Regions from separate parts of the Fictibacillus sp. WQ 8-8 genome, predicted to be linked through region 1. Evidence: predicted binding sites of a transcription regulator. Region 1 holds the regulator's gene; each other region holds the start of a gene.
The links. The regulator CtsR, encoded in region 1, represses protease genes until heat stress. The targets are predictions, from matches to a motif close to ATGGTCAATAAAGGTCAAACA.
Positions count from the first base shown of each region.

Region 2: a site for CtsR is predicted at 4,469-4,489, ahead of clpP (ATP-dependent Clp endopeptidase proteolytic subunit ClpP). Genes of this name have one in related genera too.
Region 3: a site for CtsR is predicted at 1,672-1,692, ahead of M1K46_RS14755 (ATP-dependent Clp protease ATP-binding subunit). Genes of this name have one in related genera too.

Region 1 covers NZ_JAMXKG010000019.1:50,739-61,133, reverse strand. Annotated here, with positions in the region: rRNA gene rrf (5S ribosomal RNA) at 298-417, shown strand; gene M1K46_RS23180 (CtsR family transcriptional regulator) at 975-1,445, shown strand; gene M1K46_RS23175 (UvrB/UvrC motif-containing protein) at 1,482-2,018, shown strand; gene M1K46_RS23170 (protein arginine kinase) at 2,022-3,089, shown strand; gene clpC (ATP-dependent protease ATP-binding subunit ClpC) at 3,115-5,547, shown strand; gene radA (DNA repair protein RadA) at 5,768-7,144, shown strand; gene disA (DNA integrity scanning diadenylate cyclase DisA) at 7,148-8,221, shown strand; gene M1K46_RS23150 (PIN/TRAM domain-containing protein) at 8,305-9,396, shown strand; gene ispD (2-C-methyl-D-erythritol 4-phosphate cytidylyltransferase) at 9,461-10,174, shown strand; gene ispF (2-C-methyl-D-erythritol 2,4-cyclodiphosphate synthase) at 10,149-10,395, shown strand, end outside.
Region 2 covers NZ_JAMXKG010000001.1:223,923-234,317, reverse strand. Annotated here, with positions in the region: gene M1K46_RS01225 (NUDIX hydrolase) at 1-206, shown strand, start outside; gene rapZ (RNase adapter RapZ) at 294-1,169, shown strand; gene M1K46_RS01215 (gluconeogenesis factor YvcK family protein) at 1,170-2,117, shown strand; gene whiA (DNA-binding protein WhiA) at 2,204-3,148, shown strand; gene M1K46_RS01205 (HPr family phosphocarrier protein) at 3,189-3,446, shown strand; gene clpP (ATP-dependent Clp endopeptidase proteolytic subunit ClpP) at 3,816-4,415, opposite strand; gene yvfG (protein YvfG) at 4,627-4,839, opposite strand; gene cspD (cold-shock protein CspD) at 5,113-5,313, shown strand; gene rpoN (RNA polymerase factor sigma-54) at 5,464-6,780, shown strand; gene M1K46_RS01180 (glutaredoxin family protein) at 6,928-7,227, shown strand; gene M1K46_RS01175 (sugar-binding transcriptional regulator) at 7,398-8,420, shown strand; gene gap (type I glyceraldehyde-3-phosphate dehydrogenase) at 8,503-9,510, shown strand; gene M1K46_RS01165 (phosphoglycerate kinase) at 9,748-10,395, shown strand, end outside.
Region 3 covers NZ_JAMXKG010000006.1:109,357-119,751, forward strand. Annotated here, with positions in the region: gene M1K46_RS14755 (ATP-dependent Clp protease ATP-binding subunit) at 1-1,593, opposite strand, end outside; gene M1K46_RS14760 (BsuPI-related putative proteinase inhibitor) at 1,860-2,372, opposite strand; gene M1K46_RS14765 (FAD-binding oxidoreductase) at 2,504-3,880, shown strand; gene M1K46_RS14770 (hypothetical protein) at 4,483-4,758, opposite strand; gene M1K46_RS14775 (PAS domain-containing sensor histidine kinase) at 4,806-6,656, opposite strand; gene M1K46_RS14780 (HU family DNA-binding protein) at 6,828-7,106, opposite strand; gene M1K46_RS14785 (SDR family NAD(P)-dependent oxidoreductase) at 7,263-8,033, opposite strand; gene sigY (RNA polymerase sigma factor SigY) at 8,221-8,766, shown strand; gene M1K46_RS14795 (YxlC family protein) at 8,738-9,064, shown strand; gene M1K46_RS14800 (sigmaY antisigma factor component) at 9,054-9,260, shown strand; gene M1K46_RS14805 (group I truncated hemoglobin) at 9,324-9,683, shown strand; gene M1K46_RS14810 (DEAD/DEAH box helicase) at 9,728-10,395, opposite strand, start outside.

The DNA.
Region 1 (10,395 bases):
CTTGTCGAATCGCAAGTAACGAGTGTGAAATCGCAAGTAAACGCTGTCGAACCGCAAGTAAACGAGCCAAAGCCGCAAGTAAACCCACCAAATCCGCAAGTAACGCTCCCGGACAACAAAGCAGAACCTTCAAAACCGTATCCATTAGCCACAAAAAGATGATTTTCAAAGAGAAAACGAAAAAATAAAGCCTATACAAACTAATTACTTGTTCTATTTTTCATAAAACCATCGAGGGATCAACCAAATAAGGTGGTTTGCATATCGCCGCCTGGGTCGTGCTCGGAGCAAGGGATATTCGGTGGTGAGCGATAGCGAAGAGGTCACATCCGTTCCCATACCGAACACGGAAGTTAAGCTCTTCAGCGCCGATGGGAGTTGGGGGCTTGCCCCTGTATAAGTAGGACGTTGCCGGGCATGAACGAAGCACTGTTGGATTGATTTCAGCAGTGCTTTTTTGTATGTTCTTTTTTATGACAATGAGGGGTTTGGCATGTAAAGGCTGGAAAGTCGCACGTAAAGTCTCCATTCCCGCATGTAAACCCTTCAAAGTCGCACGTAAAAGGGCCAAATCCGCAAGTAAACTCACCAAACCCGCAAGTAATGCTCCCAAATCACCCAAGGGCAGACCGTCTAGATCACTCTTATTCCGCCCGCAGCCCTCCAATCGTACAAAAAAGGAAATTAAAAAACCTCTCATTAGTCCCTTTTTCAACAAAACTCAAACACCGCACAAAACTTTTGAAATCTAAAACTTCCTTGAGCCCAGGCTCTGTAAAGTGTTGTCTGTTTTCGACACTGAAAAGTCTTCAATTGTTACGATTAATCCCAAAAATATCGGGTAATACTGTGATAGAAACAGCTCGTCCCCCAATCATGCGAAAAGTATACATTAGTTGCATAAACCCTGAAAAAGCGTCTATAATATAATTGTATAGTCAAAGATAGTCAAAGTCAGAGGGGAGGGGAGCAGGTTGAAAAATATCTCAGACATCATTGAAGCATATTTAAAGCAGGTCATCGCGGGATCAAATGAGACGTTCATTGAAATCAAGCGTACGGATATTGCTGAAAAGTTCCAGTGTGTCCCTTCCCAAATTAATTATGTCATCAACACCCGTTTTACGGTGGAAAAAGGCTTTGTTGTAGAGAGTAAACGGGGCGGCGGGGGATACATTCGAATCATTAAAGTCAAAACAGAGAATTATGTCGACCTTATTGATCAGCTGCTGCTTCTTATCAATGATCGTATTTCACAAGGAAATGCGGAGAATGTTATTTTGCGGTTGCTTGATGAGCAGATCGTATCCGAACGCGAGGCGAGGATTATGCTAAGCGTGACAGATCGCTCTGTTTTACACGTGTTAGACCTTCCTGAACGTGATCAATTACGAGCTGAATTATTAAAAGCAATGATTCGGACATTAAAATTTAGAACCAGATAACGATGTATCACATTTATTAATAGGGAGGGGAAAAAAATGTTCTGCCAGGAATGCCATGAGCGGCCTGCCACTTTACATTTTACGAAGATTGTAAACGGCAAGAAAACAGAATTCCATATTTGTGAGCATTGTGCAAAAGAAAAAGGAGAATTCCTTCCGGGGTCGAATACTTTCTCTATTCATCAGCTGCTCTCTGGATTGCTTTATGGAGATCCTTCCATTTCGGGAACGGCTTCTCCAGGACTTTCTCAACAGTCGGTCCAGGCTTGCCCTCAGTGCGGCATGACCTACAATCAGTTTGCCAAATCCGGCAGATTTGGCTGCAGCCATTGCTACGAAGTTTTTGATTCGAAGCTGGACCCTATTTTAAAGAGGGTGCATGGCGGGAATACAAGACATGCCGGGAAAATTCCGAAACGGATTGGCAGCGGGCTTCAAGAAAAACGCGAATTGGAAAAATTAAAGCAAGCTATGCAGCAGTATATTTTAAATGAGGAATTTGAGAAAGCGGCAGAGACCCGTGATCAAATTCGGCTTTTGGAAAAGCAAAAGCACCGGGAAAAGGGGGAATAGAGCATGTCACTTGAACATTTTATAAGTGAAGCTATCAGTCCCTGGATGAAAAAAGAAGGACCTGATTCAGATATTGTGTTAAGCAGTAGAATCCGGCTGGCCCGAAACCTCGAAAAATATAATTTTCCAGATCTGGCTTCCAAGGAGGAATCAGAGGCTGTTATTCAGACATTAGCGGGGGCTTGTAAGGAAAATAGCTGCGGGAATTTCGGAGAGTTTGAAATTCTTCATCTCGATCAGCTAAAACCTCTCGCAAAAAGGGTATTGGTAGAGAAGCACTTAATCAGCCCTCATCTTGCAGAACAATCAAAGTTTGGTGCAGTGATGCTTAATCATGATGAGTCTGTGAGCATCATGGTCAATGAAGAAGACCATCTCCGGATCCAGTGCCTTTTTTCGGGTTTCCAGCTGAATGAGGCTTTAACCCTCGCAGCTGAATTGGATGACTGGATCGAACAAAAGGTGGATTATGCGTTTGATGAGGAACGAGGCTACCTGACCAGCTGCCCGACGAATGTTGGAACAGGATTGCGTGCTTCTGTTATGATGCATCTGCCAGCTTTGGTCTTAACGAAACAAATCAGCCGTATTATACCGGCAATCAACCAGCTGGGTCTCGTAGTCCGTGGGATATATGGGGAAGGAACGGAAGCTCAGGGCAATGTTTTTCAAATCTCCAACCAGATAACCCTTGGAAAATCAGAAGAAGATATTGTGGAGGATTTGCGGGGTGTCGTCCTTCAGCTTATTCAGCAAGAGAGAACAGCAAGAAAAACTCTGCAGGACGGTTTGAAAATCCAGCTTGAAGACCGGATCTTCAGGTCGTATGGAGTTCTGGCGAACAGCCGGATCATCCAATCGAAGGAAGCTGCACAGTGCCTATCCGACGTCAGGCTGGGAATAGACCTTGGAATTGTTGAAGGAATTTCCCGATCCATATTAAATGAATTAATGATACTTACACAACCGGGCTTTTTGCAGCAATATGCCAATGAAATGTTGAATCCTGATGAGCGTGATATCCGTAGGGCAACGCTAATAAGGGAAAGAATCAAACTTGAAGAAGCTTAAAATTTGAATGGGAGTGTGAATGATTATGATGTTTGGTCGATTTACAGAACGAGCTCAAAAGGTACTTGCGCTGGCACAGGAAGAAGCAATCCGTTTAGGCCATAATAATGTTGGCACCGAGCACATTCTGCTTGGCTTGATCCGTGAGGGTGAAGGAATTGCCGCTAAGGCGCTTCACGTTCTTGGTCTTGGACCTGAAAAGATCCAAAAAGAAGTAGAAACCTTAATTGGACGCGGCCAGGAATCCGTGCAAACCATCCATTACACTCCAAGAGCAAAAAAGGTTATTGAACTATCCATGGATGAAGCCCGTAAACTGGGACATTCTTACGTGGGCACGGAGCACATCCTGCTAGGACTGATCCGTGAGGGTGAAGGAGTGGCAGCCCGTGTACTGAATAATCTCGGAGTGAGCTTGAATAAGGCTCGCCAGCAGGTGCTTCAGCTTCTTGGAAGCAATGAGGCATCATCCAATCACCGGGGTTCTTCTACGAACGCGAACACACCGACACTTGACAGCCTTGCAAGAGATCTGACGGCGATTGCGAAGGATGGAAGCCTTGATCCAGTCATCGGCCGTTCTAAAGAGATTCAAAGGGTCATTGAGGTACTGAGCCGCAGAACGAAGAACAACCCAGTCCTCATCGGTGAGCCGGGTGTTGGTAAAACGGCGATTGCAGAAGGTCTTGCTCAGCAGATTATCAATAATGAAGTTCCGGAAACGCTTCGTGATAAAAGGGTCATGACACTCGATATGGGAACGGTCGTTGCCGGTACCAAGTATCGCGGTGAATTTGAAGACCGTCTCAAGAAAGTCATGGATGAGATCCGCCAGGCGGGGAACATCATTCTATTTATCGATGAGCTGCACACATTGATTGGAGCAGGCGGAGCAGAAGGCGCCATCGATGCATCGAATATTCTTAAACCGGCCCTTGCCCGCGGTGAGCTTCAATGTATCGGAGCGACCACACTGGATGAGTACCGAAAATATATTGAAAAGGATGCAGCGCTTGAACGCCGCTTCCAGCCAATCACAGTAAATGAGCCGACAAAAGATGAAAGTACACAGATTTTGCAAGGTCTCCGCGACCGTTATGAAGCGCATCACCGTGTCACCATTACAGATGATGCCATCGAAGCAGCCGTAACGCTGTCTGATCGTTACATTTCCGATCGCTTCCTACCGGATAAAGCGATTGACCTGATCGACGAGGCAGCTTCCAAAGTGAGACTGCGTTCCTATACTGCACCGCCAAACCTCAAAGAGCTTGAACTGAAGCTTGAAGAAGTTCGCAAGGAGAAAGATGCTGCTGTTCAAAGCCAGGAGTTTGAAAAAGCAGCTTCCTTAAGAGATACTGAGCAGCGTCTTCGCGAGGAACTTGAGAAAACGAAGAACGTATGGAAAGAAAAGCAAGGTCAGGAGAATACAGAGGTAACACCAGAGGATATCGCGCAGGTCGTCTCCAGCTGGACCGGCGTTCCAGTCTCCAAACTGGCTGAAGAAGAAACGGAACGCCTGTTGAAGCTGGAAGAGATTCTTCATAACCGTGTCATAGGGCAAAATGAAGCGGTTCAGTCCATCTCAAAAGCGATTCGCAGAGCCCGTGCCGGCTTGAAAGATCCGAAGCGTCCGATCGGTTCGTTCATCTTCTTGGGACCTACTGGAGTAGGTAAAACCGAGCTGGCCCGTGCGGTAGCCGAATCCCTGTTCGGTGAAGAGGATGCGATCATCCGCATTGATATGTCTGAGTACATGGAGAAACATACGACTTCACGACTCGTTGGTTCACCTCCAGGCTATGTAGGACACGAGGAAGGCGGACAGCTGACAGAGAAAGTACGACGCAAGCCATACTCTGTTATCCTGCTTGACGAGATCGAAAAAGCGCATCCTGAAGTGTTCAACATTCTGCTTCAAGTGCTTGAAGACGGACGCCTGACAGATTCTAAAGGGCGTACAGTAGACTTCCGCAACACCGTCGTCATCATGACATCCAACGTTGGAGCCAGCACGCTCAAGCGCAACAGCTCTCTAGGTTTTACGGTTCACACGGAAGATCAGCAGTATAATGACATGAAAACGAAAGTGATGGCTGAGCTGAAAAAAGCCTTCCGTCCAGAGTTTTTAAACCGTATTGATGAGATTATTGTCTTCCATGCCCTTGAAAAGACACATCTCAAACAGATCGTTACACTTATGGCCGATTCACTTACCAAACGTTTGAAAAATCAGGGCATCGAGATCGAAATCACTGAAGCGGCACTCGATAAGATCACCGATGAAGGCTATGATCCGGAGTACGGAGCGCGTCCATTGCGCAGAGCCCTTCAGCGTAAGATCGAGGATCGCCTGTCAGAAGAACTGCTAAGAGGAAACATCAGCAAAGGAAACACCGTCAAAATTGATGTGGATAATAATGACTTTGTTGTTGAGACCGTCGGTGCTACATCGTAAATGATGGGATTTGTCCAATTGTATAGAAATAAATACAAAAACCCGGGAGGCAGTCACGTCTTCCGGGTTTTTGTCGAATCATTTTCTGTATTTTATCTAAATTCCAAATGCCCCCATTGGAAAGAGAGCCTGCTTTTTTGATAAGATAAAGACAGCAAGATTAAAAAAAGAGAGAATGGTCCAGCTGCTCCATAGCAGTCTGGAAATAGAGGAGAAATGGATGGCCAAAAACAAGTCTGTTTTTATGTGCCAGGAATGTGGGTATGAATCACCGAAATGGATGGGAAAATGCCCGGGATGCAACAAATGGAACACAATGGTGGAAGAAGTCATCAAGCGTGATACCCAGACAAGAGGCCTGACAACTTCTTCGGCTTCAGGCACCCAGCAAAAGCCCCAATCCATAGTTGATATAAAAAGTGAACAGGAGCCGCGCATCAACACTCATACGATTGAGCTGAACCGGGTGCTCGGCGGAGGGATTGTTCCTGGTTCATTGGTGCTCGTTGGAGGAGATCCTGGAATCGGGAAGTCCACCCTTCTGCTGCAAACCTCGGCAAAACTGGCCCAGCACGGGCAAAAAGTGCTTTATATTTCAGGTGAAGAATCAGTAAAACAGACGAAACTCCGGTCTGATCGGCTAAATATATCGGCGGGAGATCTTTTTGTCCTGGCTGAAACTGACCTTGATCTTATTGAAAAAGCCGTAACAGAAATCAATCCGTCGATCGTCATTATCGACTCCATACAGACGGTCTACCGTCCGGAGGTCACAAGTGCCCCGGGAAGTGTCTCTCAGGTCCGGGAGTGCACGTCCCATTTTATGAGGATTGCCAAGACGAAAGGGATTGCTATTTTTATCGTCGGACACGTAACGAAGGAAGGTGCGATTGCCGGACCGAGAATGCTTGAGCATATGGTGGATGCGGTGCTTTACTTTGAAGGTGAGAGGCATCACACGTACCGAATCTTGCGTGCAGTCAAAAACCGCTTTGGATCAACCAATGAGATCGGCGTGTTTGAGATGAAGGAGCTTGGGCTGTCAGAAGTCCTCAATCCTTCTGAAATTTTTCTTGAGGAGCGTTCAAAAGGAGTAGCCGGATCGACTGTTGTTGCTTCTTTGGAAGGAACAAGGCCCATGCTTGTAGAAATACAGGCATTAGTATCTCCTACAAGTTTTGGAAATCCGAGAAGGATGGCAACAGGCATCGATCATAACCGAGTCTCATTGCTTATGGCGGTCCTTGAAAAAAGGGTGGGCCTCCTGCTTCAGAATCAGGATGCCTATTTAAACGTCGCCGGCGGTGTGCGTCTGGATGAACCAGCTGTTGATCTGGCCGTTGCCGTAAGCATAGCATCGAGCTTTCGGGATGCTCCTACCCGGCCGACAGATGTTATGATCGGGGAAGTCGGCCTGACAGGAGAAGTGCGCCGGGTTTCAAGAATCGACCAGCGGATTCATGAAGCTGCGAAACTTGGTTTCGAGCGGGCGATTATCCCGGATAAAAACCTCGGGGGATGGACAATCCCTAAAGGAATTGAAGTGATTGGTGTGTCTACTGTTGAAGAGGCATTGCACTATACTTTGGGAGGATAAGGTATGGATCATATACTAAGAGAAGCGATCATCAGCAACATGCTCCAGCTCGTTGCGCCAGGAACACCCCTCAGAGAGGGTATAGACAATGTACTCCGCGCCAATACTGGCGGCCTCATTGTTGTCGGCTATAATGATAAAGTTACACAGCTTGTTGACGGAGGATTCTCCATCAACTGTAAATATTCCCCGGCATCTCTTTATGAGCTCGCTAAGATGGATGGAGCCATCATCCTGAGTGAAGATGCCTCTCGCATCCTATATGCCAATACGCAATTGGTGCCTGACACGTCTATTCCGTCTACCGAAACCGGAATCCGGCACAGGACTGCTGAGCGTGTAGCCCGGCAGACCGGAAATCTTGTTATATCGATATCTCAGAGACGTAATGTCATCACACTCTATCAAGGTGTGATCCGCTATTCATTGAAAGACATCGGTGTCATTTTAACAAAAGCAAACCAGGCCATCCAGACCCTCGAAAAATACAAGGTTGTGTTCGACCAGAGCGTAACAAACCTTGGTGCTCTTGAATTTGAGGAGCTTGTGACATTTCAGGAGGTCTCCCAGGTCATCCACCGTATTGAAATGGTTCTAAGAATAAAGAGCGAAATCATAAAATATGTTAATGAATTGGGTGTAGAGGGAAGATTAATACGGATGCAGATGGAAGAACTTGTATCTAACATAGAAGATGAGGCAGTTCTTTTAATCAAAGATTATGTAAAAGACAGAAAACATGACCCGGCACACATTCTCCGTCAGCTCAAAAAGCTTTCCAGCGACGAGCTGTTTGATGAAAATGTCATTGTGAAACTGCTGGGACACTCCCCTTCTTCCAATGTGCAGGATGAAACCGTTCATCCGCGTGGCTACCGCATCCTTTCAAAGATTCCAAGGCTGCCGACGCTCATTGTGGAAAATTTAATCGGAACATTCGACAGTCTTCCGAGTATTTTGCGAGCTTCTATCAAAGAGCTGGATGAAGTAGAGGGCATCGGAGAAATCCGTGCCAAGAAAATTAAAGAAGGCCTGAAACGGATTCAGGAGCAGCTTTTTGTAGACAGGCATATATAAATGGGTAATTTTTATGGAAATTATCAAAAGAGCACGTTTCAAAACAGACAATCTGTAAATAATGGTTAAGGGAGGTGAAATGCATGCTTAAAAGATTTGTACAGCTGTTTTTTGTTGTTGTTGGTGGCATGCTTGGTTTTATCTATGTCCCTGACATTATCCGTATTCTCAATTTGGGTGATCTGCCGTCAGAATTGACTTCATCTTATGCGGGCGCCGTCTTAGGGGCACTTATATTCTTTTTATCTACGTTTTGGGTGACTGATTATATTGTTGGGCTGATCCGGTGGGTGGAAGAAACCGTCGTAAAAGCTCCGGTCACTGATGTTCTTTTTGGAACGATGGGACTTATATTCGGACTTATAGTTGCTTTTTTTGTACAACTTCCTCTTAATAACATCAATATTGTGGTGTTCAGTTCGGTTCTGCCCATATTTCTAACGTTGTTATTAGGCTACCTCGGTTTCCAGGTTGGTTTTAAAAAGCGGGATGAGCTGATTAATCTGTTCTCCATTAACCGCTCAGGAAAAGAACGGAAAAAGGATACGGAAGAAGAAAAGCTTAAAGGAAAATATAAGATTCTAGATACGAGCGTCATCATTGACGGAAGAATCGCGGATATCTGCCAGACCGGTTTCCTTGAAGGCCCGCTCATTATTCCTCGCTTTGTGCTGGAAGAACTTCAGCATATTGCCGACTCGTCCGATGTATTGAAACGGAACAGAGGAAGGCGCGGACTTGATATTCTCAACCGCATCCAAAAGGAACTCTCCATCAAAGTGGAGATCTACGAAGGCGACTTTGAAGAAGTGAGCGAAGTGGACAGCAAATTGGTGAAACTCGCCCAGCTTCTGTCCGGTATCGTTGTAACGAATGATTTTAATTTAAACAAAGTATGCGAGCTTCAAAATGTGTTAGTATTGAACATAAATGACCTTGCCAACGCGGTTAAACCGGTCGTATTGCCTGGTGAAGAATTGATCGTGCAGGTGATAAAAGACGGCAAGGAGCATAACCAGGGTGTTGGCTATCTTGATGACGGAACGATGATCGTGGTGGAAGAAGGCCGAAACTATATCGGTAAGACCATCGATGTCCTCGTGACGAGTGTACTGCAGACTTCTGCGGGACGGATGATTTTTGCCAAGCCGAAACTTCTGGAGAAAGCTTTATAATTAACGAGCTTACAAGAGAGCCATGGATTTCTCTGTACGCGGTATAGTGTGGTGGAGAAGGTTGTTGGAATATAGCGTAGTCATTCCTGCTGCAGGCCAGGGAAAAAGGATGAATGCAGGAAAGAACAAACAATGGATCGAACTGAACGGGAGACCGCTCATTGCTCATACACTTTCTGTATTTGAGCAAGATCCGTGGTGCCGGGAAATCATCCTGGCTGTGAATCGGTTAGAACAGGCTCAATTTCAAGAATTGGCTGAAAATGGGCGTTTTCAAAAGATTGCCCGGATTGTTGAAGGCGGGGCAGAACGGCAGCACAGTGTTTTTGAAGGATTAAAAGCAGTGCAGCACACGGACCTGGCACTGATTCATGATGGTGCACGCCCTTTTGTGGAAAGAGAAAACATTCATGAACTTGTGCTGAAAGCGAATGAAACAGGAGCGGCCATTTTGGCTGTTCCTTTAAAAGATACGGTAAAAAAAGCAACAGGCGGAACCGTGAGTGAAACGGTAGACCGTGCGAGCTTGTGGGCTGTCCAGACCCCACAAGCTTTTCGTCTTCCCGTCGCACTGGACGCTCACCGGGTGGCAGCTGAAGCTGATTTTCTCGGCACGGACGATGCCAGCCTCGTAGAAAAAATGAACTACCCTGTATCCATCGTCGAGGGAGATTATTTAAACATTAAATTAACAACGGTGCATGACATACTATTCGCCAATGCCATTTTGGCACAAAGGGAGAGGGAAAAACATGATTCGAGTGGGACAAGGCTATGATGTACACCAGCTCGTCGAAGGGCGCCCTCTGATTATCGGAGGTATCACTATTCCTTATGAAAAGGGGCTGCTCGGCCATTCAGACGCTGATGTTCTGCTTCATGCCGTAACCGACGCGTTGCTCGGAGCAGCGGGTGAAGGCGATATCGGCAAGCATTTTCCGGACACGGATGAGGCTTTTAAAGATGCGGATTCTAAAAAACTGCTTCAGGAGTCGTGGG
Region 2 (10,395 bases), on a different contig from region 1:
CAACCGAAGCTGAAGGAGAGGCACTGGAAGAGTCTGATGAAGGGATTCTAGCCTGGAAAAAGGCCTCTGAAATACGTTCATTGCCGATGGCGCCTGGAGATCATCATATTTTGGATTATGTTCTCACCGGGACGGGAATGATTTTTGGAACGTTCACGTATACACCGGATTTTGAACTGCTGTCCTATCGCCTCGATCCGGCTTGATCGGCAGTTTACACGGCGACAGGATTAAACACATACAATACATCAACGATATTTTAACGATTTTTAGAATAAGAGGGGGGAACGGTTATGGAGCAGCAGGACGTTCAAATGGTAATTATAACTGGGATGTCCGGGGCAGGAAAAACAGTAGCGATGCAGAGTTTTGAAGACCTGGGCTTCTTTTGTGTTGATAATCTTCCTCCCGCATTATTGCCAAAGTTTGTTGAGCTTATGGAGGAGTCACATGGAAAGCTGAATAAAGTGGCACTTGTCATGGACTTAAGGGGACGCGAGTTTTTTGACCAGCTGTTTTCAACGCTTGATCAGCTGCCTGTCCACTCTCACATTCAGCCACAGATTATTTACCTTGAAAGCAAGGATGCAGCGCTCGTCCGCAGATACAAAGAAACAAGACGGTCGCATCCCCTGGCGAAAAGCGGAAATCCTCTTCAGGGAATCATGCAGGAACGTGAAATGCTGGAAGAGCTAAAAGGCCGTGCACAGCAAGTGATCGATACAACGGACCTTAAACCGATTCAGCTCCGCGAAAAGATTATTGAGCGATTTTCTTCGGAAAAGTCCCATCCATTTACCGTAAATGTCATGTCATTTGGTTTTAAATACGGGATGCCGATCGATGCCGATCTCGTATTTGATGTGCGATTTTTGCCGAACCCACATTACATTGACCACATGCGGCCAAGGACTGGACTAGAACCGGATATTTCAGAATATGTATTGCGGTGGCCTGAAACAAAGACTTTTCTTGAAAAGCTTATCGATCTATTAAATTTTATGATTCCACAATATAAGCGGGAAGGGAAAAGCCAGCTGATTATCGGAATTGGCTGCACAGGCGGAAAACACCGCTCGGTTGCTCTGGCAGAGTACATTAAGAATGCTTTGTCCAAAGAGTTTGTTACATTGAGCAGCCATCGTGACATGGGAAAGGATAAGTCTTAAATGAAACCTATATCTAAAATAGTCGTTCTGGGAGGAGGCACCGGGCTTTCCGTTCTTCTCAGAGGCTTAAAGAGCTTTCCCGTAGACATTACGGCGATCGTTACCGTTGCTGATGATGGAGGCAGCTCTGGCCGACTCCGAAAAGATTACGATATGCCTCCACCGGGAGACGTGCGCAACGTCCTTGCTGCACTCTCTGAGGTTGAACCTCTAGTGGAACGGCTTTTTCAGCATCGTTTTACAACTGGTGACGGCATTACCGGCCATTCCCTGGGGAATTTGCTGCTGGCTGCCATGCATGACATCACCGGGGATTTTGTCATGGGGATCAGGGAACTGAGCAAGGTGCTGAATGTCCGAGGGCAAGTGCTGCCGGCGGCTAATAAAAGCGTCATCTTAAACGCAGAATATGAAGATGGTTCATTTATTACCGGGGAGTCCAAAATCCCTCTCCGCAATAAACGAATTAAGCGTGTATTTCTTACGCCTGACCATATCGAACCATTAGAGGCCAGCGTAAACGCGATCAATGAGGCTGACTTGATTGTTGTGGGACCCGGAAGCCTCTATACGAGCATCCTGCCCAATTTATTGGTTGGCGGTATTCGGGATGCCGTTCTCAAGTCAACGGTGCCTAGAGTTTATGTTTGTAACGCCATGACTCAAAAAGGGGAAACGAACCACTTTTCAGCAAGTGACCATGTCCAGGCACTGATTGATCACGTCGGCGAAAAAATTGTTGATGTCGTGATCGTTAACAATGAAATTATTCCTGAAGAATTTTTGGAACTCTATCGCGAAGAGGGAGCCGAACAGGTTACCTGCGATATGGATCGTTTAAAATCTTTTGGTTTTAAGATCATTAGTGATAATATAATTCAATATGGCACTTTAGTGCGCCATGATGCGAAACGTGTATCTGAACTGCTTCTTTCATTACTGGGATAAAGGAGTAGTTTTTTCAGAAATTGAAGGCTGAATAACAGCTATCTAACCCTCACGTTACCGTAGTGGATAGAAGAGGGGTGAAAAAGATGTCTTTTGCGGCAGAAACAAAAAAAGAACTGACCCAACTGGAGATGAAAGATTGCTGTGCAAAGGCGGAATTGGCAGCGCTGATCCGAATGAATGGTTCTATCTCTTTTTCGAACCGCCAGATCGTTCTGGATATTCCAACTGAGAATGCCGCCATTGCCCGGCTTATCTATACATTGATCAAGAGAGTGTATTCCTTTCATGTGGAACTCCTGGTCCGGAAAAAAATGAGGCTGAAGAAAAACAACGTGTACATCGTCAGGCTCACTCAGGAAGCAAGAGCTCTTCTAGAGGATTTAAATATCATAGATGAAACCTTCACGTTCAACAGGGGGATCGCAGAAAACATTCAAAAGAATTCCTGCTGCCGCCGATCATACATGAGAGGTGCTTTTCTTGCCGGAGGATCTATCAATCATCCGGAAACGAGTTACCATCTTGAGATTTTTTCAATGTATGAGGAACATACAGCAGCCCTGTGCGAGCTGATGAACACCTTTGATCTAAAGGCAAAAATGCTTGAACGCAAAAAAGGATACATTATTTATTTGAAAGACGGGGAAAAGATATCTGAGTTCCTTACTTTAATTGGAGCGCACAACGCTATGCTCTATTTTGAGGACGTCAGGATCTTGAAGGATATGAGAAACTCCGTCAACCGCCTCGTAAACTGCGAAACCGCCAATTTGAACAAAACAGTGGGTGCAGCAATGAGGCAGGTCGAGAATATCAAATTTATTGAAAACCAGGTTGGTCTCGAAGTTCTTCCTGACAAACTCCGCGAGATCGCTGAACTCCGCGTCGCCCATCAGGAAATTACCCTGAAAGAGCTAGGTGAGATGGTTTCTTCAGGCGCAGTAAGCAAATCGGGCGTCAACCACAGGCTTCGGAAAATTGATGAAATCGCTGACAAAATTCGGTTAGGACAACCCATTTCGAAATAAAAACAAAACTACACACTAATCTTTAAAAGGAGGAACAGCAATGATCGAGAAGAAGGTAACTGTTCAATTGAAAACCGGATTGCAAGCCCGTCCGGCTGCCTTATTTGTGCAGGAAGCGAACCGTTACAACTCTGAAGTATTTGTAGAAAAAGACGGAAAAAGAGTCAATGCAAAAAGTATTATGGGAATCATGAGCCTGGCCATCGGATCTGGCGTCGATATTACCATTTCTGTTAGCGGACATGATGAAGAAGAAGCGATCAAGGGGCTTGAAGCCTTCATTACGGAGCAGAACTAGGTTTTATTGAAGAAAATAGAAGAAGTAAAAGGGCAAAAGCGGGTTCGATATGATCCTATCATCATCGAAGAGCTTTTGCCCTGTTTTTTGTGTTGTTATGGGCGTTTTGCCGCATGTAGGGTTCGCAGATTGCCGGGGCCAAAATATAAGAAATACTAGCCAAACACATATTATGTAAACTGTCTCCCATTGCTAGAAAGCCCGGATACCGAAGAAGCTTTACCGTTTTGTCCGGGCGAACATCGCCAATATTAAAATTACGATGAAGATGACTCCGATGGAAACCAGGACATTGTATAGGTTCATGATCATCTCCCCAAAATAAAAGCCGCTCGTAAAAAGATGAGCGGCTTTCTTGTTTTCATTTCATTAAATGTTTTTAGGATCTTCTACGGAAGAGATGACACGGTCAACAAGTCCGTATTTTACAGCATCCTCAGCTAGCATGAAGTTGTCACGGTCTGTATCGCGCTCAATCACTTCAAGAGGCTGGCCTGTTTTTTCAGAAAGAATTTTGTTAAGCTGTTCGCGCATTTGGATGATACGGCGAGCATGAATTTCAATGTCTGTTGCCTGTCCGCGTGTTCCGCCTAGAGGCTGGTGAATCATAACCTCAGAGTTTGGAAGTACATAGCGTTTTCCTTTTTCACCGGCTGCAAGCAAGAATGCTCCCATGGAAGCCGCCATACCGATGCAGATCGTGGAAACGTTAGGCTTGATGAAGTTCATCGTATCATAAATCGCCATACCTGCTGTGATGGATCCGCCAGGACTGTTTATGTAAAGGGAGATATCCTTTTCAGGGTCCTCGGCAGCAAGAAAGAGCAGCTGAGCTACGATAGAGTTGGATACATTGTCATCAATGCCGCTTCCAAGCATGATAATACGGTCTTTTAACAGACGGGAGTAAATATCATATGCACGTTCGCCACGGTTCGTTTGTTCAATAACTGTAGGAATTAAATTCATGAATAATCCTCCTTTTATGGTGTGTTTTCATGTGTTACTGACATCATACAAAAAAGGTCAAAAAAGGTCAAACGAAAAGCTTCTTTGTTGATAATTCTATGTAGAGGCTTCACAATCCTTTATTTAACAATATGTTTAGACTATCATCATCATTCCCGCGACACCAGGTTTTAAACGTATGGCACGTCAAAAGTTTTATAGTTAAAGAGGATCAGCTATTCTTTACATTTGTATAAGCTGTTTCGAGATTTCGGATCCGGCGGACGATTTCTGCGTTTTTGTTGAGATGGTCATTGATGAGGGTTCCGACAATGGATCGGTAATAGGCATTCATTGCGTGCGATTTCGTAAACACGTCTTTGTTCCGTTCGATGTATTGTTTGAAATTTTCTTCAAAAAAAGCCACTGAAAATTGTTCAGCCATGGTTGCAGCACTCCTTCGTTTCAACTGTTTATATAGTATCAGATTCCGGTGCCAGGCACCAAAACAGAAAATTATATTCTTGGTGCCAGGCACCAAGAATAAATTAAGCGCCTTGTTTTGACAATTGGAAATTACCATGATATAGTTGTGCTGACCATATACGTGTTATTATGACTGGATGTAAACAATATGTGTTTTCTTTTAGTTTTTGTAGCATTGTCACATGGTTCCAATTTTTAAAGCGCTTTAACGCGCCGACAGGAGGATATACCCATGCAAAACGGGAAAGTAAAATGGTTCAACGCAGAAAAAGGATTCGGTTTCATCGAAGTTGAAGGTGGAGACGATGTATTCGTACACTTTTCTGCTATCCAATCTGAAGGTTTCAAATCTTTAGACGAAGGTCAAGAAGTATCTTTTGAAATCGTTGATGGTGCTCGCGGACCTCAAGCTGCTAACGTTACTAAACTTTAATAGCGTGATAAAAGGGCCAGTAATGGTCCTTTTTTTTGTGCCCAAAAATCGCAAGCTCCAGCAGTGTTAACCTGATGGAAGGAACTTCAAATCTTTTTCAGTGTTGCCTGCTGACATTCTATAGTATCATAGTAACGGGAGGGATTTATAATGGAGCTGGGATTATTTCAACAACAAAATTTAAGTCTTGTCATGACTGCAGAGCTTCGCCAGGCCATTGCCATCCTGCAATATCCTTGCTATGAACTTTCTCAATTTTTACAAGAACAAGCGGTAGAAAATCCCCTCATTGAGTTGGCGGATTCGCCAGTCTTTTTTAATACCGATAAAAAGAAAGCGCTTCAAAAAAGTAAAACAACGCAAGATGCGGATGTGATCGGGATGATGCAGCCTGCTGAAGAAACCATGCACGACCGCCTGCTTCATCAAGCGTTAGCCATACCTGCATCAGATGAGATTGCAGCTGTTGTCCGCTATCTCATCTTAAATATAGACCAGGCCGGATACCTGGATATAACGGAAGATGAAATTAAACAGCGTTTCGGAATCAGCACCGAAAGATATGGAGAAGCCATAGATTGGCTTCATCAGCTGGAGCCAGCAGGCATTGGAGCCCGTAACCTTAGGGAATGTCTTCTACTGCAATTGAAATCGCTTGGCATGGAGGATGATCTGTCCTACCTTATCGCTGATACTCACCTTGATCAGCTCGCAGACCGAAAAATTAAGCAGATTGCTGCTGCTCTTGGAACGAATGTACAGGCTGTAGAACAGGCTGCCGACTTTATTCTGACTCTTGATCCGAAGCCGGGGCAAAAACTGTCCAGCCACAGTGAACTGGGATACTTGTATCCAGACCTTTCCGTCTTTGAAGATAATGGAACGTACAAACTCGCCATCAACGATCATTTCACGCCCAAAGTGCAGCTGAATGAAAGCTATGCTCATTTATTAAAATCAAAGGCCAGCGGTGCTGCACAGTACTTGCAGGAACATTATCAAAAGCTTCAATGGCTGCAGAAGAGCCTTGAACAAAGAAAGAACACGCTCATCATGATCGCCAAAGAGATCGTCTCAGTTCAGCAGAACTTTTTAAAAAGGGGCCCTGAACATCTCGTTCCGATTACCTTAAGGGAAGTAGCTGAACGGATCGGCATGCACGAATCAACAGTCAGCCGGGCGGTTAAAAACAAGGTCATTCAAACACCGAAAGGCGCATTCGAACTGAAATATTTTTTTACAGCAAAAATCGAAACGGTAAACGGAGAGAACGCTTCTGCCCAAACGGCCAAGCTTGCCATAAGAAAAGTAATTGAAGCAGAAGATAAAGCAAAGCCGCTGTCTGATCAGGCGATTGCCGAAATGCTTGCCAGCGAAAAGGGCTTGAGCATCTCAAGGCGTACGGTCGCCAAGTACAGAGAGGAGCTGAACATCGCTTCCTCTTCCAAGCGGAAAAGATATTCCTGACACCCGAGCGTAGAAGCGATGCTTCACTATTGCCCTTCAACACAAAAAGCGTGTTGCGGGGCAATAGTTCCAGCGCTTGTCGGACCTAAACTGGGCGCCTGCGCTTTTCTTATTAAGCCAAGCCAGGTGCTTTGTTTTTAATTTATAATGATAACAAGGGTACGAATAAAAAAAGATGAAAAGGGAATGTTGAGTATGAGTCCACTTTCGATCACATTTTATACAAAACACCATTGTCCGCTCTGCGATAAAGCGCATACTATATTAGAGGAACTTCAAGAGGAAATTCCGATGGAGATCCAAAAAGTTGATATTTACCGATCAGATGAACTCATCGAAAAATATGGGATGATGATCCCAGTGATTACGGTAGCGGATGAAGAGATTCAGTACGGGCAGATTCATAAGGAATCATTAAGAAAGCGTTTACTTACAATTGATAAGTAATTTTTGTTGAAATGTTGTCACATGTTTTGTTAGAATGAAGGAGACTTAAACATAGTCATTTTTTTATAGCATCATTGGGACGTAAAATGGCTAACCGGGACGATAAATGTCCCTAAAAGTATTGGGCTCCTCTTATGTTCTGCCGTACAAAAAGACAAGGGGAATGCATGATGAACGATTTGATAGAAATACAGAAGAAGCTTTTGCCTGATCTTCTGGAGGTTATGAGAAAACGATACAGCATACTTAAAATTGTTCGCTTTCATGAACCCATCGGCAGACGAAGCCTTGCCATCAACCTCAATATGACGGAAAGGGTTCTCCGTGCGGAGGTCAGCTTTTTGAAAGACCAGGGGCTGCTTTCCATCCTGCCGGGCGGTATGTCGCTTACTCCTGATGGATTAGATGTTCTTGAACGGCTGGAAGTTCTAATGAATGAACTCGCCGGGCTTCGCGTTTTAGAAATGAAGTTAAGGGAAAACTTAAACCTGTCTGAAGTGATTATCGTTCCTGGCGACAGTGATGAAGATCCTTGGATTAAAAGTGAAATGGGCAAGGCGGCAGTAATGAGGCTGAAACAGGAGTTAACAGGCAATAATGTCATTGCAGTGACCGGCGGCACAACCATCGCTGCTGTTGCTGAAATGATGACTCCTGGAAACAAGGACCAAGACCTTCTGTTTGTCCCAGCCAGAGGCGGTCTAGGCGAAAAGGTAGAAAATCAGGCAAACACCATCTGTTCAACGATGGCTGTAAAAGCACGAGGTGAGTACCGTCTGCTTCATTTACCGGATCAACTTAGTAAGGAAACTTACCTTTCACTGATTGAGGAACTCGGGGTAAAAGAAGTCATGGAGCTGATCCGTTCAGCAAGTATAGTCATCCATGGAATTGGCGATGCTAAAACAATGGCCAACAGAAGGAATTCTTCTTCTGCTGTGCTGGAAAAACTCGAACACGAAAAAGCGGTAGCGGAAGCTTTCGGCTATTACTTCGACCATCATGGAGAAGTAGTGCATCGTGTTCGAACGATCGGTCTTCAATTGAATGACCTGAAAAATAGTGATTTCATCATGGCTGTTGCAGGTGGTGCTTCGAAAGCAGAAGCGATTGCGGCATTCATGAAGCATGGCCCCAAGAAGGTGCTGATCACCGATGAAGGGGCAGCAAACAAACTTCTTGCAAGCTTGTGAAAGACTATGTAACTTATTGTGTGACTAAAGGGTTTTCCCTTTAACTATATTTTTCTTTCTAATTATAAGGAGGTCATTTTAAATGGCAACTAAAGTTGGTATTAATGGATTCGGTCGTATTGGCCGTAACGTATTTCGTGCAGCGCTAAACAACCCTAACGTAGAAGTGGTGGCTGTTAATGATTTAACAGACGCAAACATGCTTGCTTTCCTATTGAAGCATGACACTGTACACGGAAAGCTTGATGCGACTGTTGAAGTCGGCGAAAATGCGCTAATCGTAAACGGCAAAGAAATCAAAGTATTGGCTGAGCGTGACCCTGCTCAATTAGGATGGGGAGACCTTGGTGTAGAAGTAGTTGTTGAATCTACTGGACGTTTCACAAAACGTGCTGACGCTGCTAAACACTTAGAAGCTGGCGCTAAAAAAGTTATCATCTCTGCTCCTGCAAGTGACGAAGATATCACTGTAGTAATGGGTGTTAACGAAGACAAATACGATGCTGGAAGCCACGATGTAATTTCTAACGCTTCTTGTACAACAAACTGCCTAGCTCCTTTCGCTAAAGTACTAAACGAAAAATTCGGTATCAAACGCGGTATGATGACAACTGTTCACTCATACACAAATGATCAGCAAATCCTTGATCTTCCGCATAAAGACTACCGTCGTGCACGTGCTGCTGCAGAAAACATCATTCCTACAACAACTGGTGCTGCAAAAGCTGTTTCTCTAGTACTTCCTGAACTAAAAGGAAAACTAAACGGTATGGCAATGCGTGTTCCAACTCCAAACGTATCATTAGTAGACCTTGTTGCTGAACTCGACAAAGAAGTTTCTGCAGAAGAAATCAATGCAGCATTGAAAGAAGCAGCTGAAGGCCCACTAAAAGGCATTCTTGGCTACAGCGATGAGCCGCTTGTTTCTACTGACTATAACGGTAACACTAACTCTTCTACAGTTGACGGTCTTTCTACAATGGTTATGGAAGGCAACATGGTTAAAGTGATCTCTTGGTACGACAACGAAACTGGATACTCCAGCCGTGTTGTAGACCTTATTGACTTTATTGCTAAAAAAGGACTTTAATAATAGAGAGATTTAAAGTAGAGGGGAAGGGTTGAAAGATGCCCTTACCCTCTTTCCCTTGTAAGGAACTCTTAGCAGTTTCATGTTGCTAAAAGCTTTTCTTTTAAACTTAAGATTTACGGAAGACGGGCGCAGTACCTGAACTTCCCGTTTTCACCTGCGCATTTTAGGTTAAACTAGGGTGTGTAAAAGGGATTCTCTTCTTCTTTAATTTAAGACTGTCAGGAGGTTATACTTATGAACAAGAAAACAGTTCGTGACATCGATGTTAATGGAAAAGTGGTCTTCTGCCGCGTTGACTTTAACGTTCCGATGGAAAATGGGAAAATTACCGACGATACTCGAATCCGTGCGGCACTCCCAACGATTCAATACTTAACAGAGCAAGGTGCCAAAGTTTTATTGGCGAGCCATCTCGGACGCCCGAAAGGCCAAGTGGCTGAAGAGCTTCGCTTGACCCCAGTGGCACAGCGCTTAAGCGATCTCCTTGGCAAAGAAGTTGTAAAAACGGACGAAGCATACGGCGAAGAAGTGAAGAGTGCGCTGTCAAGCCTTGACAGCGGAGGCGTCATTCTTCTTGAGAACGTCCGCTTTTATCCTGGAGAAGAAAAAAATGATCCTGAATTAGCACAGAAATTTGCTGAACTCGCTGACGTGTATGTGAACGATGCATTCGGTGCAGCCCACCGTGCGCACGCATCTACTGAAGGCGTTGCAAAACACCTTCCAGCTGTTGCAGGATTCCTGATGGAAAAAGAACTTGATGTGCTTGGAAAGGCTCTATCCAATCCTGACCGTCCTTTCACTGCTATCATTGGCGGTGCCAAAGTTAAAGACAAAATCGACGTGATCAATAATCTGCTAGATAAAGTGGACAACCTGATC
Region 3 (10,395 bases), on a different contig from region 1:
TAGGATGATGCTATAAGGCTTGCGGCGCACCAGTTCTGTCAGCTGTCCTGCTTCATCATGGCCGACATAGCCTGGAGGTGAACCGATCAGCTTGGACACGGCATGTTTTTCCATGTACTCACTCATATCGAGGCGAATCATGGCTTCCTTATCACCGAACAGTTCTTCTGCAAGCGACTTCGTAAGCTCTGTTTTACCTACCCCAGTCGGACCGACAAACAAGAAGGATCCAATTGGACGGCTTTTGGCTTTAAGGCCTGCACGGCTTCGGCGGATGGCTTTTGATACTTTATCCACCGCTTCTTTTTGTCCGATGACTTTTTGGGATAAGTTTTTCGCAAGATCTTTCATTTTTGCCTGTTCGTCCGCTTGAAGCTTCCTTACAGGGATTCCTGTTTTCTGTTCAACGATTTTTTGAATATCTTCCAATGAAACCTCTGTTTTCATTTTTGGTTCGTTTTCGGTCAGTTTTTCCTGAAGCTGAAGTTCTTCCTGGCGAAGTTTGGCTGCAAGCTCATAATTTTCGCTCAATGCTGCTTTTTCTTTTTCCTTAGAAATTTCTTCTAATCGTTCTTCAATAGAAGAAGTTTCACTTCCTGAGTGCAGCAGATTGATTTTTGAACCTGCCTCATCCATGAGATCGATCGCTTTATCTGGAAGGAATCGGTCTTGAATATAGCGGTGAGAAAGATTTACACATGCTTTTAGAACATCATCAGAAAAGCTTACTTCATGATATTGTTCATATTTTGGAGCTAGTCCTTTTAAGATTTCATACGCTTTTTCTGGCGTAGGTTCATTAACGATTACTGGTTGAAAACGGCGTTCAAGCGCGGCATCCTTTTCAATTTTGCGGTATTCTTTCAGTGTGGTTGCCCCAACAACTTGAAGCTCTCCTCGTGCTAGAGCAGGTTTTAGAATGTTACCCGCATCCATAGATCCTTCCGCAGACCCGGCACCGACAATCTGATGAATTTCATCAATGAAAAGAATGACGTTCTTGCGTTTTTGAAGTTCAGCGATCAGCTGCTTCATCCGTTCTTCAAACTGGCCGCGGATTCCTGTATCAGCAACAAGAGATGCCACATCCAGCAAATAGACTTCTTTAGATAAAAGTTTAGCCGGCACAGAGCCTTCTGCAATTTTTAATGCAAGACCTTCTGCAATGGCTGTTTTACCTACCCCTGGTTCCCCGATGAGAACAGGGTTGTTTTTATTTCGGCGATTCAAGATCTCAATGACACGGCTGATTTCTTCTTCCCTGCCGATCACTGGGTCGACCAAGCCTGCTTTCGCTGCATGGCTTATATTGCGCCCGAATTGATCTAGGAATCCTCCTCCGCCACCCTGCTGGGTCTTAGGAGACTGCTGCTCGCTGGAAATACCTGAATTCATTCCGCTGCTCATCATTTGTTTAAAGAATTCGTCAAAGGATGAGAATTGATTCATAGGATTTATACCTCCTGCAGTGTTCATGGATTGTGTTACTTTATGGTAGCAATCTGTACAAAGCGTTAATTGTTGTTTGTGTTGATTAAAAGAAACATTCATATGAATAGTCGCAGGATTCACTTTACATTGTTCACATCGCATAAAGCATTTCCTCCTTCATTGTAATAGGTCATTTGTTTTGTCTGACTTTGACTATCTTTGACCTTATGGCTTTATTATACTTTGACCTTCTTTGACTTTCAAGGTTTTTGCTCAAATAATTTATACTTGCTTATTTTAAGTGTGTATCATTATCTTTGGTTTCTAGTACCTTACACTTCTTGTTCCCGAAAATCAAATGATCTGTTTTTTTCTGAATCGGAGACCACAACCCAATAAAAAAGCCCGCTTCATGAGCGGGTTCTTCACTATTTAATCTCAAATGTTTGCTTCTGTCTGTAATCGTTATCCTCATCTATTGCCGTGAGCCAGATTTCAATCGTATATGTTCCGGCTGGCAAATTTTTGACTATGATGTCCTGTGTATAGGTTTCTCCTTGTTTTAAAGCGATCTTCGAAAGAGCTTGAGTAAACATATGGTCATCTGAGTATTGATAAACTTTTTTGCCCTCTTTATTTTTCACAATGTAGTCAAATTTCTTACCGCTTGTGAATTCAAATATTTTGACTTGCTCTGTCTGATTTTTCAGTTCATAGCGCAATAGCGCGCTCCCAGCTTTTTGCTCGAGAATCGAAAGTTTAGGCTCGATGGCGCCTGCAACAATTCCTCCGCCATTGTTTCTTTCAGGATCGTCTTTTTTCTGTTCCTGCTTGTTTCCGTCTCCCATGACTGGTTCTCCCTTCTTAGCCTCATTCTTTTCCGTTGTGCCGCATCCGGCTAAAACGATGATAAACCCCAATATAAGCAGCCAGCTTTTCAATGTCATCACCTCACACATAGTCTTGGCTGATTTTTGTTATTTTACCAGAATAAAAAAAGGATTTTTATGTCTACATCTATAAGTACCCTTAAGAGAGATTATTCAACATACACCCAAGGGAGGATTTTTACATGCCAGTACTACATGAAGATTTGCTTATAGAAATGAAAAAACTTACCGATGAAAAACGTGCAACAAGCAACGAGACGATCCTTCAGCAGCACAGCAAAGATGAGTCCCATCATTCACCTGTACTTCCGGAAGTGGTGGTTTTTCCTGATTCAGCTTCCGAAGTTTCTTCTATATTACAATACGCCAGCGAACACCAGATTCCTGTTGTTCCTTTTGGAGCAGGTTCAAGTCTTGAAGGTCACTGCATTCCACTCCAGGGCGGCATCTCTATTAATTTCCAGAATATGAACAAGATCTTGGAAGTGCGTGAAGAGGATTTCCTAGTCAGGGTGCAGCCGGGGGTAACGCGTACACAATTGAATCAGGCATTAAAAAAGTACGGTTTGTTTTTCCCTGTTGACCCAGGAGCAGATGCTACGTTAGGCGGGATGGCAGCAACGAATGCGAGCGGTACGACTAGCGTGCGGTATGGAATCATGCGGCCTCAAGTCAGAGATCTGGAAGTCGTCCTTGCAGACGGCTCGATTATCCATACAGGCGGGCTCGCCGCAAAATCATCATCCGGGTATCATTTGACAAGTCTTTTTGTCGGTTCGGAAGGCACGTTAGGTGTATTTACTGAACTTACACTCAAAGTCTATGGCATTCCTGAGGCTACTGTTGCTGGAAGAGCGGTTTTCCCTAGTGTTAAAGCGGCGGTAGATGGCGCAATATCTCTTCTTTCCTCAGGAAACTCACTAGCCCGTGTAGAGCTTGTTGATGAATATTCCATCAGGCAGGTCAATCAGCACAGTGAAACCTCCTATCCCGAAAAGCCCACTCTTTTCCTGGAGTTTCATGGTAACCCATCCGGTATGCAGCAGGATGTTGCCTTTGCTGAAGAACTATTGTCAGCTAACGGTTCTGAAGATCTGATATTCGAAACAGATTCTATAAAGAAGGCAAAGCTTTGGGAAGCAAGACATCACCTTGCCTATGCATTTAAGCATGGGTTTCCTGGAAGAGAGATGATGCTGACAGATGTGTGTGTGCCCTTATCTGAATTAACAGGCGCTGTGGTTTACGCTCGTGAACTGATAGAAAGGGAAGGTCTGCACGGCGGAGTTCTCGGACATGTCGGTGATGGGAATTTCCATTCTATTCTCATGTTTGATAAGAGCAGCGAAGAAGAAACACAAAAAGCCAATCGTATTAATGAGATGATTGTCGAGTATGCCCTTTCTAAAAGAGGAAGCTGTACCGGTGAACATGGAATCGGAATCGGCAAGATGAAATATTTGCAGCAGGAGCATGCCGATACCCTGCCATTGATGAAAATGATCAAAGAACAGTTCGACCCCCGCCATATTTTAAATCCGGGGAAGGTTTTATTTTAAAAACAGCAGATTAAGGAGAATGCGGACAGGGTAATAATAAAGTACAAATTTACCTTAGAAAGGACTAATCCATGAAAACTCTAATCATCCTAGTACTCGTAGTCATCCTTATCGTTCTGTTTATGAAAAGAAGAAGATAGTACGTAAAGAGGGGCTGTCCAAGAAGTCTGTAAGCTGTTGATTTCCGTTCCAGGCTGCTCGCTTTCCGCGGGGCGTGCGGTGAGCCTCTTGGTGCAAGCACCGGCGGGAGTCTCACCTGTCACGCTAGTCCCGCAGGAGTCTCGCATCTTCCACTTCAATTAACTTTTCATTGAAGATTTTTCAAGCCAAAAAGGGGCTGCCTGAAGGTCAATTTTCGACTTTCTGGACAGCCCCCTTTTTTTAGGTATAATACAAGCTGTTTAGTAGAAAATAGGAACAAGTGATTTTCACTATTTAAAACATGAACAGAATAATGTCCCTTAATATCCTGATGTTCCCCTATCGGTAAAGGTAAAGACCCATATCATCCAATCCGGCACCAGTGATTAGTTGGAAAAGCCGAAGCGCCTGGGGCTAGACATTACACATCTATAAAAAAAGCCAGCTCTATTTGAACTGGTCTAGTTCGTTTTTAATGCATTTAAATCTTGATTCCACTGCATCGGCTGCCAATGTGCAAGATCGTAGCTGCCTCCATCTATGTTTTCCTTTTCCTTGGACAGCGTCTCCAGAAGTTCCTGCGGCAAATGCTCTGTATTCAGAGTAAGATCAATGGAATCATCCGGTGAGTACAACAGAACAGTAAACAGCTTTTTATTTACCATATCCATCCCGTGTACATGCAGATAGCGAAGATCATTCATCCTGTATACGAAAAAAATTCGGTAGGGGGACATCTCATCATCCTGCCTTTTTAGAATCAGTATGTCCCGGGTGCCTATTTCTAAACGACTGAAAATGGATAGATGGGCAATTTCACTTGAACAGTTGTTCCTTTATTCTTTTCACTCTCAAAAGAAATGTTACCGTAATGTTCTTTTACAATTTTATAGCATACCATCAGACCAAGCCCTGTTCCCTTTTCCTTAGTCGTATAAAAAGGTTCTCCTAATTTTCCAAGCCTGTTTTTCGGTATGCCCGAACCCTGGTCTTCAATCTTAATCACTACGCTTCCTTTTTTCTTTATGACAGCAAGCGTGATGATTCCTCCTTGACCCATGGCTTCAATGGAATTCTTTAACAGATTGATAAATAACTGCTTCAGCTGATTTTCCACACAATAAATAGAAGGAATATCTTTATCCACTTTTAATTGAATCTGTATGTTTTTAATAATGGCTTGTGTGTCCAGAAGGCGAATCACAGATTGAAGCATATCTTCTAATGAACTGTATTCGAAGTGGACGGCTTGCGGCTTGGCCACTAGCATAAGCTCCCCGACAATGTCATTAATTCGTTTTAATTCCGTCAGCATAATTGCAACATATTTGGTTTTCATCTCTTCATCTGTTTCCTTTAAAAGCTGGGCAAAGCCGATTAAGGATGTAAGGGGGTTTCGTATTTCATGGGCGACTCCTGCCGCCAGCTCTCCCAGAACAGAAAGCTTCTCCGACTTTCTTATCAATTCCTCAGTTTCCTTCGTTGCTGTAATATCCCGAGCGATCGTTACGAAGCTTTCTATCTCGTTCCATTCGTTAAGTACCGGAACCGCATTAGTCTCCATGACCAGCCAATCTCCATTTTGATGCATCAGGCGACATTCAAAGGTAAAAGGTTTTTTTTTCATTTTGGCCTTCGCAAAGGCAGCTCTAAGAAATTCCCAATCATCCGGATGAATCCTTGAAAAAAGAATTCTGTTTATTTCATCTAAGTTACTAGAGAATCCGAGGATGGCTTCATGGGAAGGTGAACTATAGATCAGTTCCCCATTGGGATTGGCTACGGCGATTAAATCTTTAGAATGCTCGGCAATGACACGGTACTTCGCCTCACTCTCACGGAGAGCCCGCTCTGCCTTTTTTTGTGCTGAAATATCCCGGTAAATCAAACAGAAACCGATGACTCTGCCCTGCATGTTGCGGATCGCAGAAAACGATATGGATACATCAATCCTTAATCCATCACGCCGGACTCTCTGGGTTTCAAAGGAAGGAACCGTACTTCCTTCGGCAAGAAGGCCCATAATACTTTTAGATTCCGCTTTGAATTCATCCGGTATGATAATGTGCGAATCGATTTCATCGGATAGAAGGTCATGCTCTTCCCAGCCGAACATATTCTCAAAGGCATGATTGACCTTGATCAGATTTTCTTTTGTATCGACAATTAAAATGGCGTCAGTCGTGCCCTCGAGTACAGATTCCAAAAGTTCGAGCGCGACACTCAGCTCTTCTTCCTTTTCTTTATGCTGGGTGATGTCCCTTCCTGTCACAAACAAAAACAAAGGATTCCCTTCTTCGTCAAAAGTAGCTTGTTTGATTAATTCAAGATAAATATACGATCCGTCTTTTTGCTGCACTTCTTCTTGAATTTTTATCGGATGTCCTGTTTCCCAAGCCTTCTTGTCTGTTTCCTTTGACCGCTCGATCATCCCTGCATTACACCAGGAGTTCTGTTCATCAAGAGCTTTTCCTTTATACGTACAGCGGTCCACTCCACATACCTGGAGTGCAAATTCATTAGCCTCTATCCAATGGCCTTCTCTATTTTTCAAGCATATAAATTCAGGCAAAACATCAATTAATTTTTTGAAAACACCAAGTCTCGGAAGAAGTTCATCTTTGGTTAGCATCATTTTCAGTCCACACCCTCAACTATCATTCTGTCGTATTGTGTCTCAATCCCTTTTATATTAGATAATGGAGTAAGGTTTTCCTTCAAGAATTTACCGACAAATAGAGACAATAATAGGCATGGGAAAAACTTTGTTCATCAAAAAAAGCCCCGTGACCCGGGGCTTTTTATTTTATACTGCTTTAACGGCTTCTTTCAGTGATTTTCCTGGTTTAAATGCAGGTACACTGCTTGCGGCGATCATGATTTCTTCCCCTGTTAGAGGGTTGCGCCCTTTACGGGCGTTGCGGTTGCGAGTTTCAAAAGTTCCAAATCCAATCAGCTGGACGCTCTCACCCTGCCTTAATGCATTGGTAATCGATTCAAGAACAGCTTCCACCGCAAGGGTTGACTCTTTTTTATTCATGTTTGTTGCAGATTTTACTGCGTCAACTAAGTCTTGTTTTCTCATGAAAAAAATCCTCCTAAAAAGTAATTTAATATATTGCATTTGCTACCATTATTAACGCTTTCTCACTTTTTATACATCTGCCCTGCATATTTTCAAACATGAAAAGATCCCGGTATACAAGGCCGGGATCTTTCTCTTAACACTTAGATTGTCTCTCTAGAATCCATACACGGTCATTCCGCCGTCTACAAAAAGAGTTTGTCCTGTACAATAGGAACCAGCGTCAGAAGACAGGAAAACGGCAGGACCGACTAATTCGGCCAGTTCTCCGACTCTGTTCAGTGGAGTGCGGGATAGAATGTCATTCAAATAGTTTTCATCTGCAAGAAGTTCTGCTGTTAACGGTGTTCTGAAATACCAGGGACCAATTGAGTTCACATTGATTCCGTAAGGGCCCCATTCCAGTGCAAGGTTTTTCGTCATTTGGATCATCGCCGCTTTCGTCGAAGCATATACTACTCCCGTTCTTAACGCAACATGCCCTGCTACAGAGGAAATGTTGATGATTCGCCCGTTCCCTTGAGATTTCATAAGTTTAGCGGCTTCCTGGGAAAAATAGAAGGCTGAACGAAGGTTGGTGTTCATGATCTTCTCCCATTCCTCTTCAGAAACTTCCAGCGCTTTGCTTCTAATATTCATACCGGCATTATTGACTAGAATATGTACAGGAATTTGGCGTGATGTAAGAGAATCATATAATGATTGAATTTCTTCCTTTACTGTCACATCTACTGTAAAGGCATATGCCTTTCTCCCAAGTTTTTCGATAGAGCCGGCAACTTCATCAAGATCTGATCGAGTTCGGGAGATCAGTACAACATCCGCTCCAGCTTCAGCAAAACCAATGGCCAGTGCCCTGCCGATTCCCCGCCCTGCTCCAGTGATCAATGCTGTTTTTCCTTCCAACGAAAAAGACGGTAAATACATGATCAATCTTCCTCTCAGTTAATTTAATGTAAAAAGACTCGCCAGATAACAGAATATTTCTAACGTAACAAAGTATCCCTCTTTTATCCATTAATAAAAGATATTTTTTAACAGAACGAACGATTTACCTTCACAAAACGTATTACTATTGATTCATGAATCAGGTCGCAAGGAGGACACCGTAAAGATGGAAGAAAAAGATTTGGTCAAAAAAGCAAAAAAGGGCGACCAGCATTCTCTTTCTCTCTTGCTGCAGCAAAATTATTCTATTTTGTTTCATTATGTACTGAAAATAACGATGAACCGTTCAACAGCAGAAGACCTTGTACAGGAGACCATGCTTAAATGCATTCAAAAGATTGGGTTATACGAGGGAAAGTCTAAATTTTCTTCCTGGCTCATTTCCATCGCATCCCATCTATACATCGACCAGTTCAGACGCAAGAAAACCGAGCAGAAGTACCAAGAGCACGAACAGGCATCCCGAAACCTGAAATGGAAAGCCGCTTTCATCAATGAAGAATGGAATGAAGTGCTAGATGCCGTAAGCCTTTTAAACGAAGAAACAAGAACCCCCTTAATCCTAAAGCATTATTACGGTTATACGTACGACGAGATCGGGAACATGCTGAATATTCCCGCCGGAACGGTTAAATCTCGGGTTCATACCGGGTTAAGATTCATTAGAAAGGAGTTAGCTGAAAGTGAAGGAGAATCCAGACTCAGCAAATAACCTTGAAGATAAGCTCAAGGAAAGCCTCTCACAGATTGAAAAATATGAAGAATTCAGCGTGCCAGACCTTGCCTTTTTTGAACAAATGGTAGCTGAGGAAACCAGCAGAAATAAAAGACAGCTCGCTAAAGAGCTTGCCCTGTTTGGAGTGATAGCTGCTGCAGTTCTGTTCTGCGTGGCAGCTATGCTTATTCGGCTCCCTTCTGTTTTCGTCATCCTTCAGGCTCCCGTACTGATTGGTGCTATTCTGTTTCTTTATAAACATCATAGAAAAGAAGGTGAATGGAATGACACATAACATACACGGCCAGCCGCTTTGGACACTAATTCTCGTTGTCATCATTCTTCTTTGCCAGAGCACATGGCTGTTTCTGGACGGAAGGAAACGCGGCTACCGTTATTGGTTCTGGTCTCTATGGGGATTGATCCAATGTCCGTTCCCTCTCCTCTTTTACCTCATATTCGCAAGAAAAGTGTTCAGGTCCAAACCATAAATCTCCTTAGCGTTTATGTCTGTCCTCTTGTGGGGAAAATGGTAACATAAGGAGGAGATATCATTGCAGACATCACTTTACGAAAAATTGGGTGGCAAAGACTCCATAGGAAAAGTGGTTGACCGTTTTTATGATAAAGTTTTGGCCGATTCGAGTGTAAATTATTTTTTCGAAAATATCGATATGGAAAATCAGAGGAAACATCAAACCAAGTTCTTGAGTTTCGCTTTGGGCGGACCCGCTCAGTATTCCGGAAAGTCGATGGCAAAGGTACATGAAGGCATGAATCTCCAGCCTGAGCATTTCGACGCCATTGTTCTTCACTTAAAAGAAGCGCTTCAGGAGTTTAACGTGCCCGAACAAGATATTGAAACAGCAGTTGATCACGTCAATACACTAAGAGATGACATACTTTATAAATAATAAAAAAAGAGGAGCTGCTCAATCCTGAGTCTGCTCCTCTTTTTTTACTCTTTTTCTACCCATTCCTTCCGCAGGACAAAAAGCTCTCTGAGTTCCTGAGTAGAAAGCTCTGTAATCCAGTTTTCACTCGTGATGACTTTTTCGCTAAGCTCTTTTTTGCTTTCAAGCATTTCATCAATCCGCTCTTCAAGCGTACCGAGCGTGATCATCTTATGAACGGTCACAAACCGTTTTTGCCCGATTCGGTGGGCACGGTCTGTCGCCTGGTTTTCTACAGCTGGGTTCCACCAGCGGTCAAAATGAATCACATGGTTTGCTTCTGTAAGATTTAACCCTGTCCCCCCAGCTTTCAAGGACAGCACGAACACACTGTGTTTTCCATCCTGAAACTTTTCAATCATTTCATCGCGTTTAGCCTTAGGCACTCCTCCGTGCAAAAAGAGCATATCTTCGTTCCAGCGGTTCGCGATATAGTCCTGAATCAGATTGCCCATAAATAAAAACTGCGTAAAGATCAAACACCTTTCGCCCTTTTCTCTTATGGCTTCCAAGAGTTCCACCAGCTTCGAAAATTTATTCGATCGCTCCTCGAGCCTGTTCTTCTTTTCTTCCTTCAGATATAGAACCGGATGGTCACAAACCTGCTTCAGCTTGCCTAATAAAGCTAAAATCAGCCCTCTTCGCTTCATGCCGCCTTCTTGCTCAAGCTGCT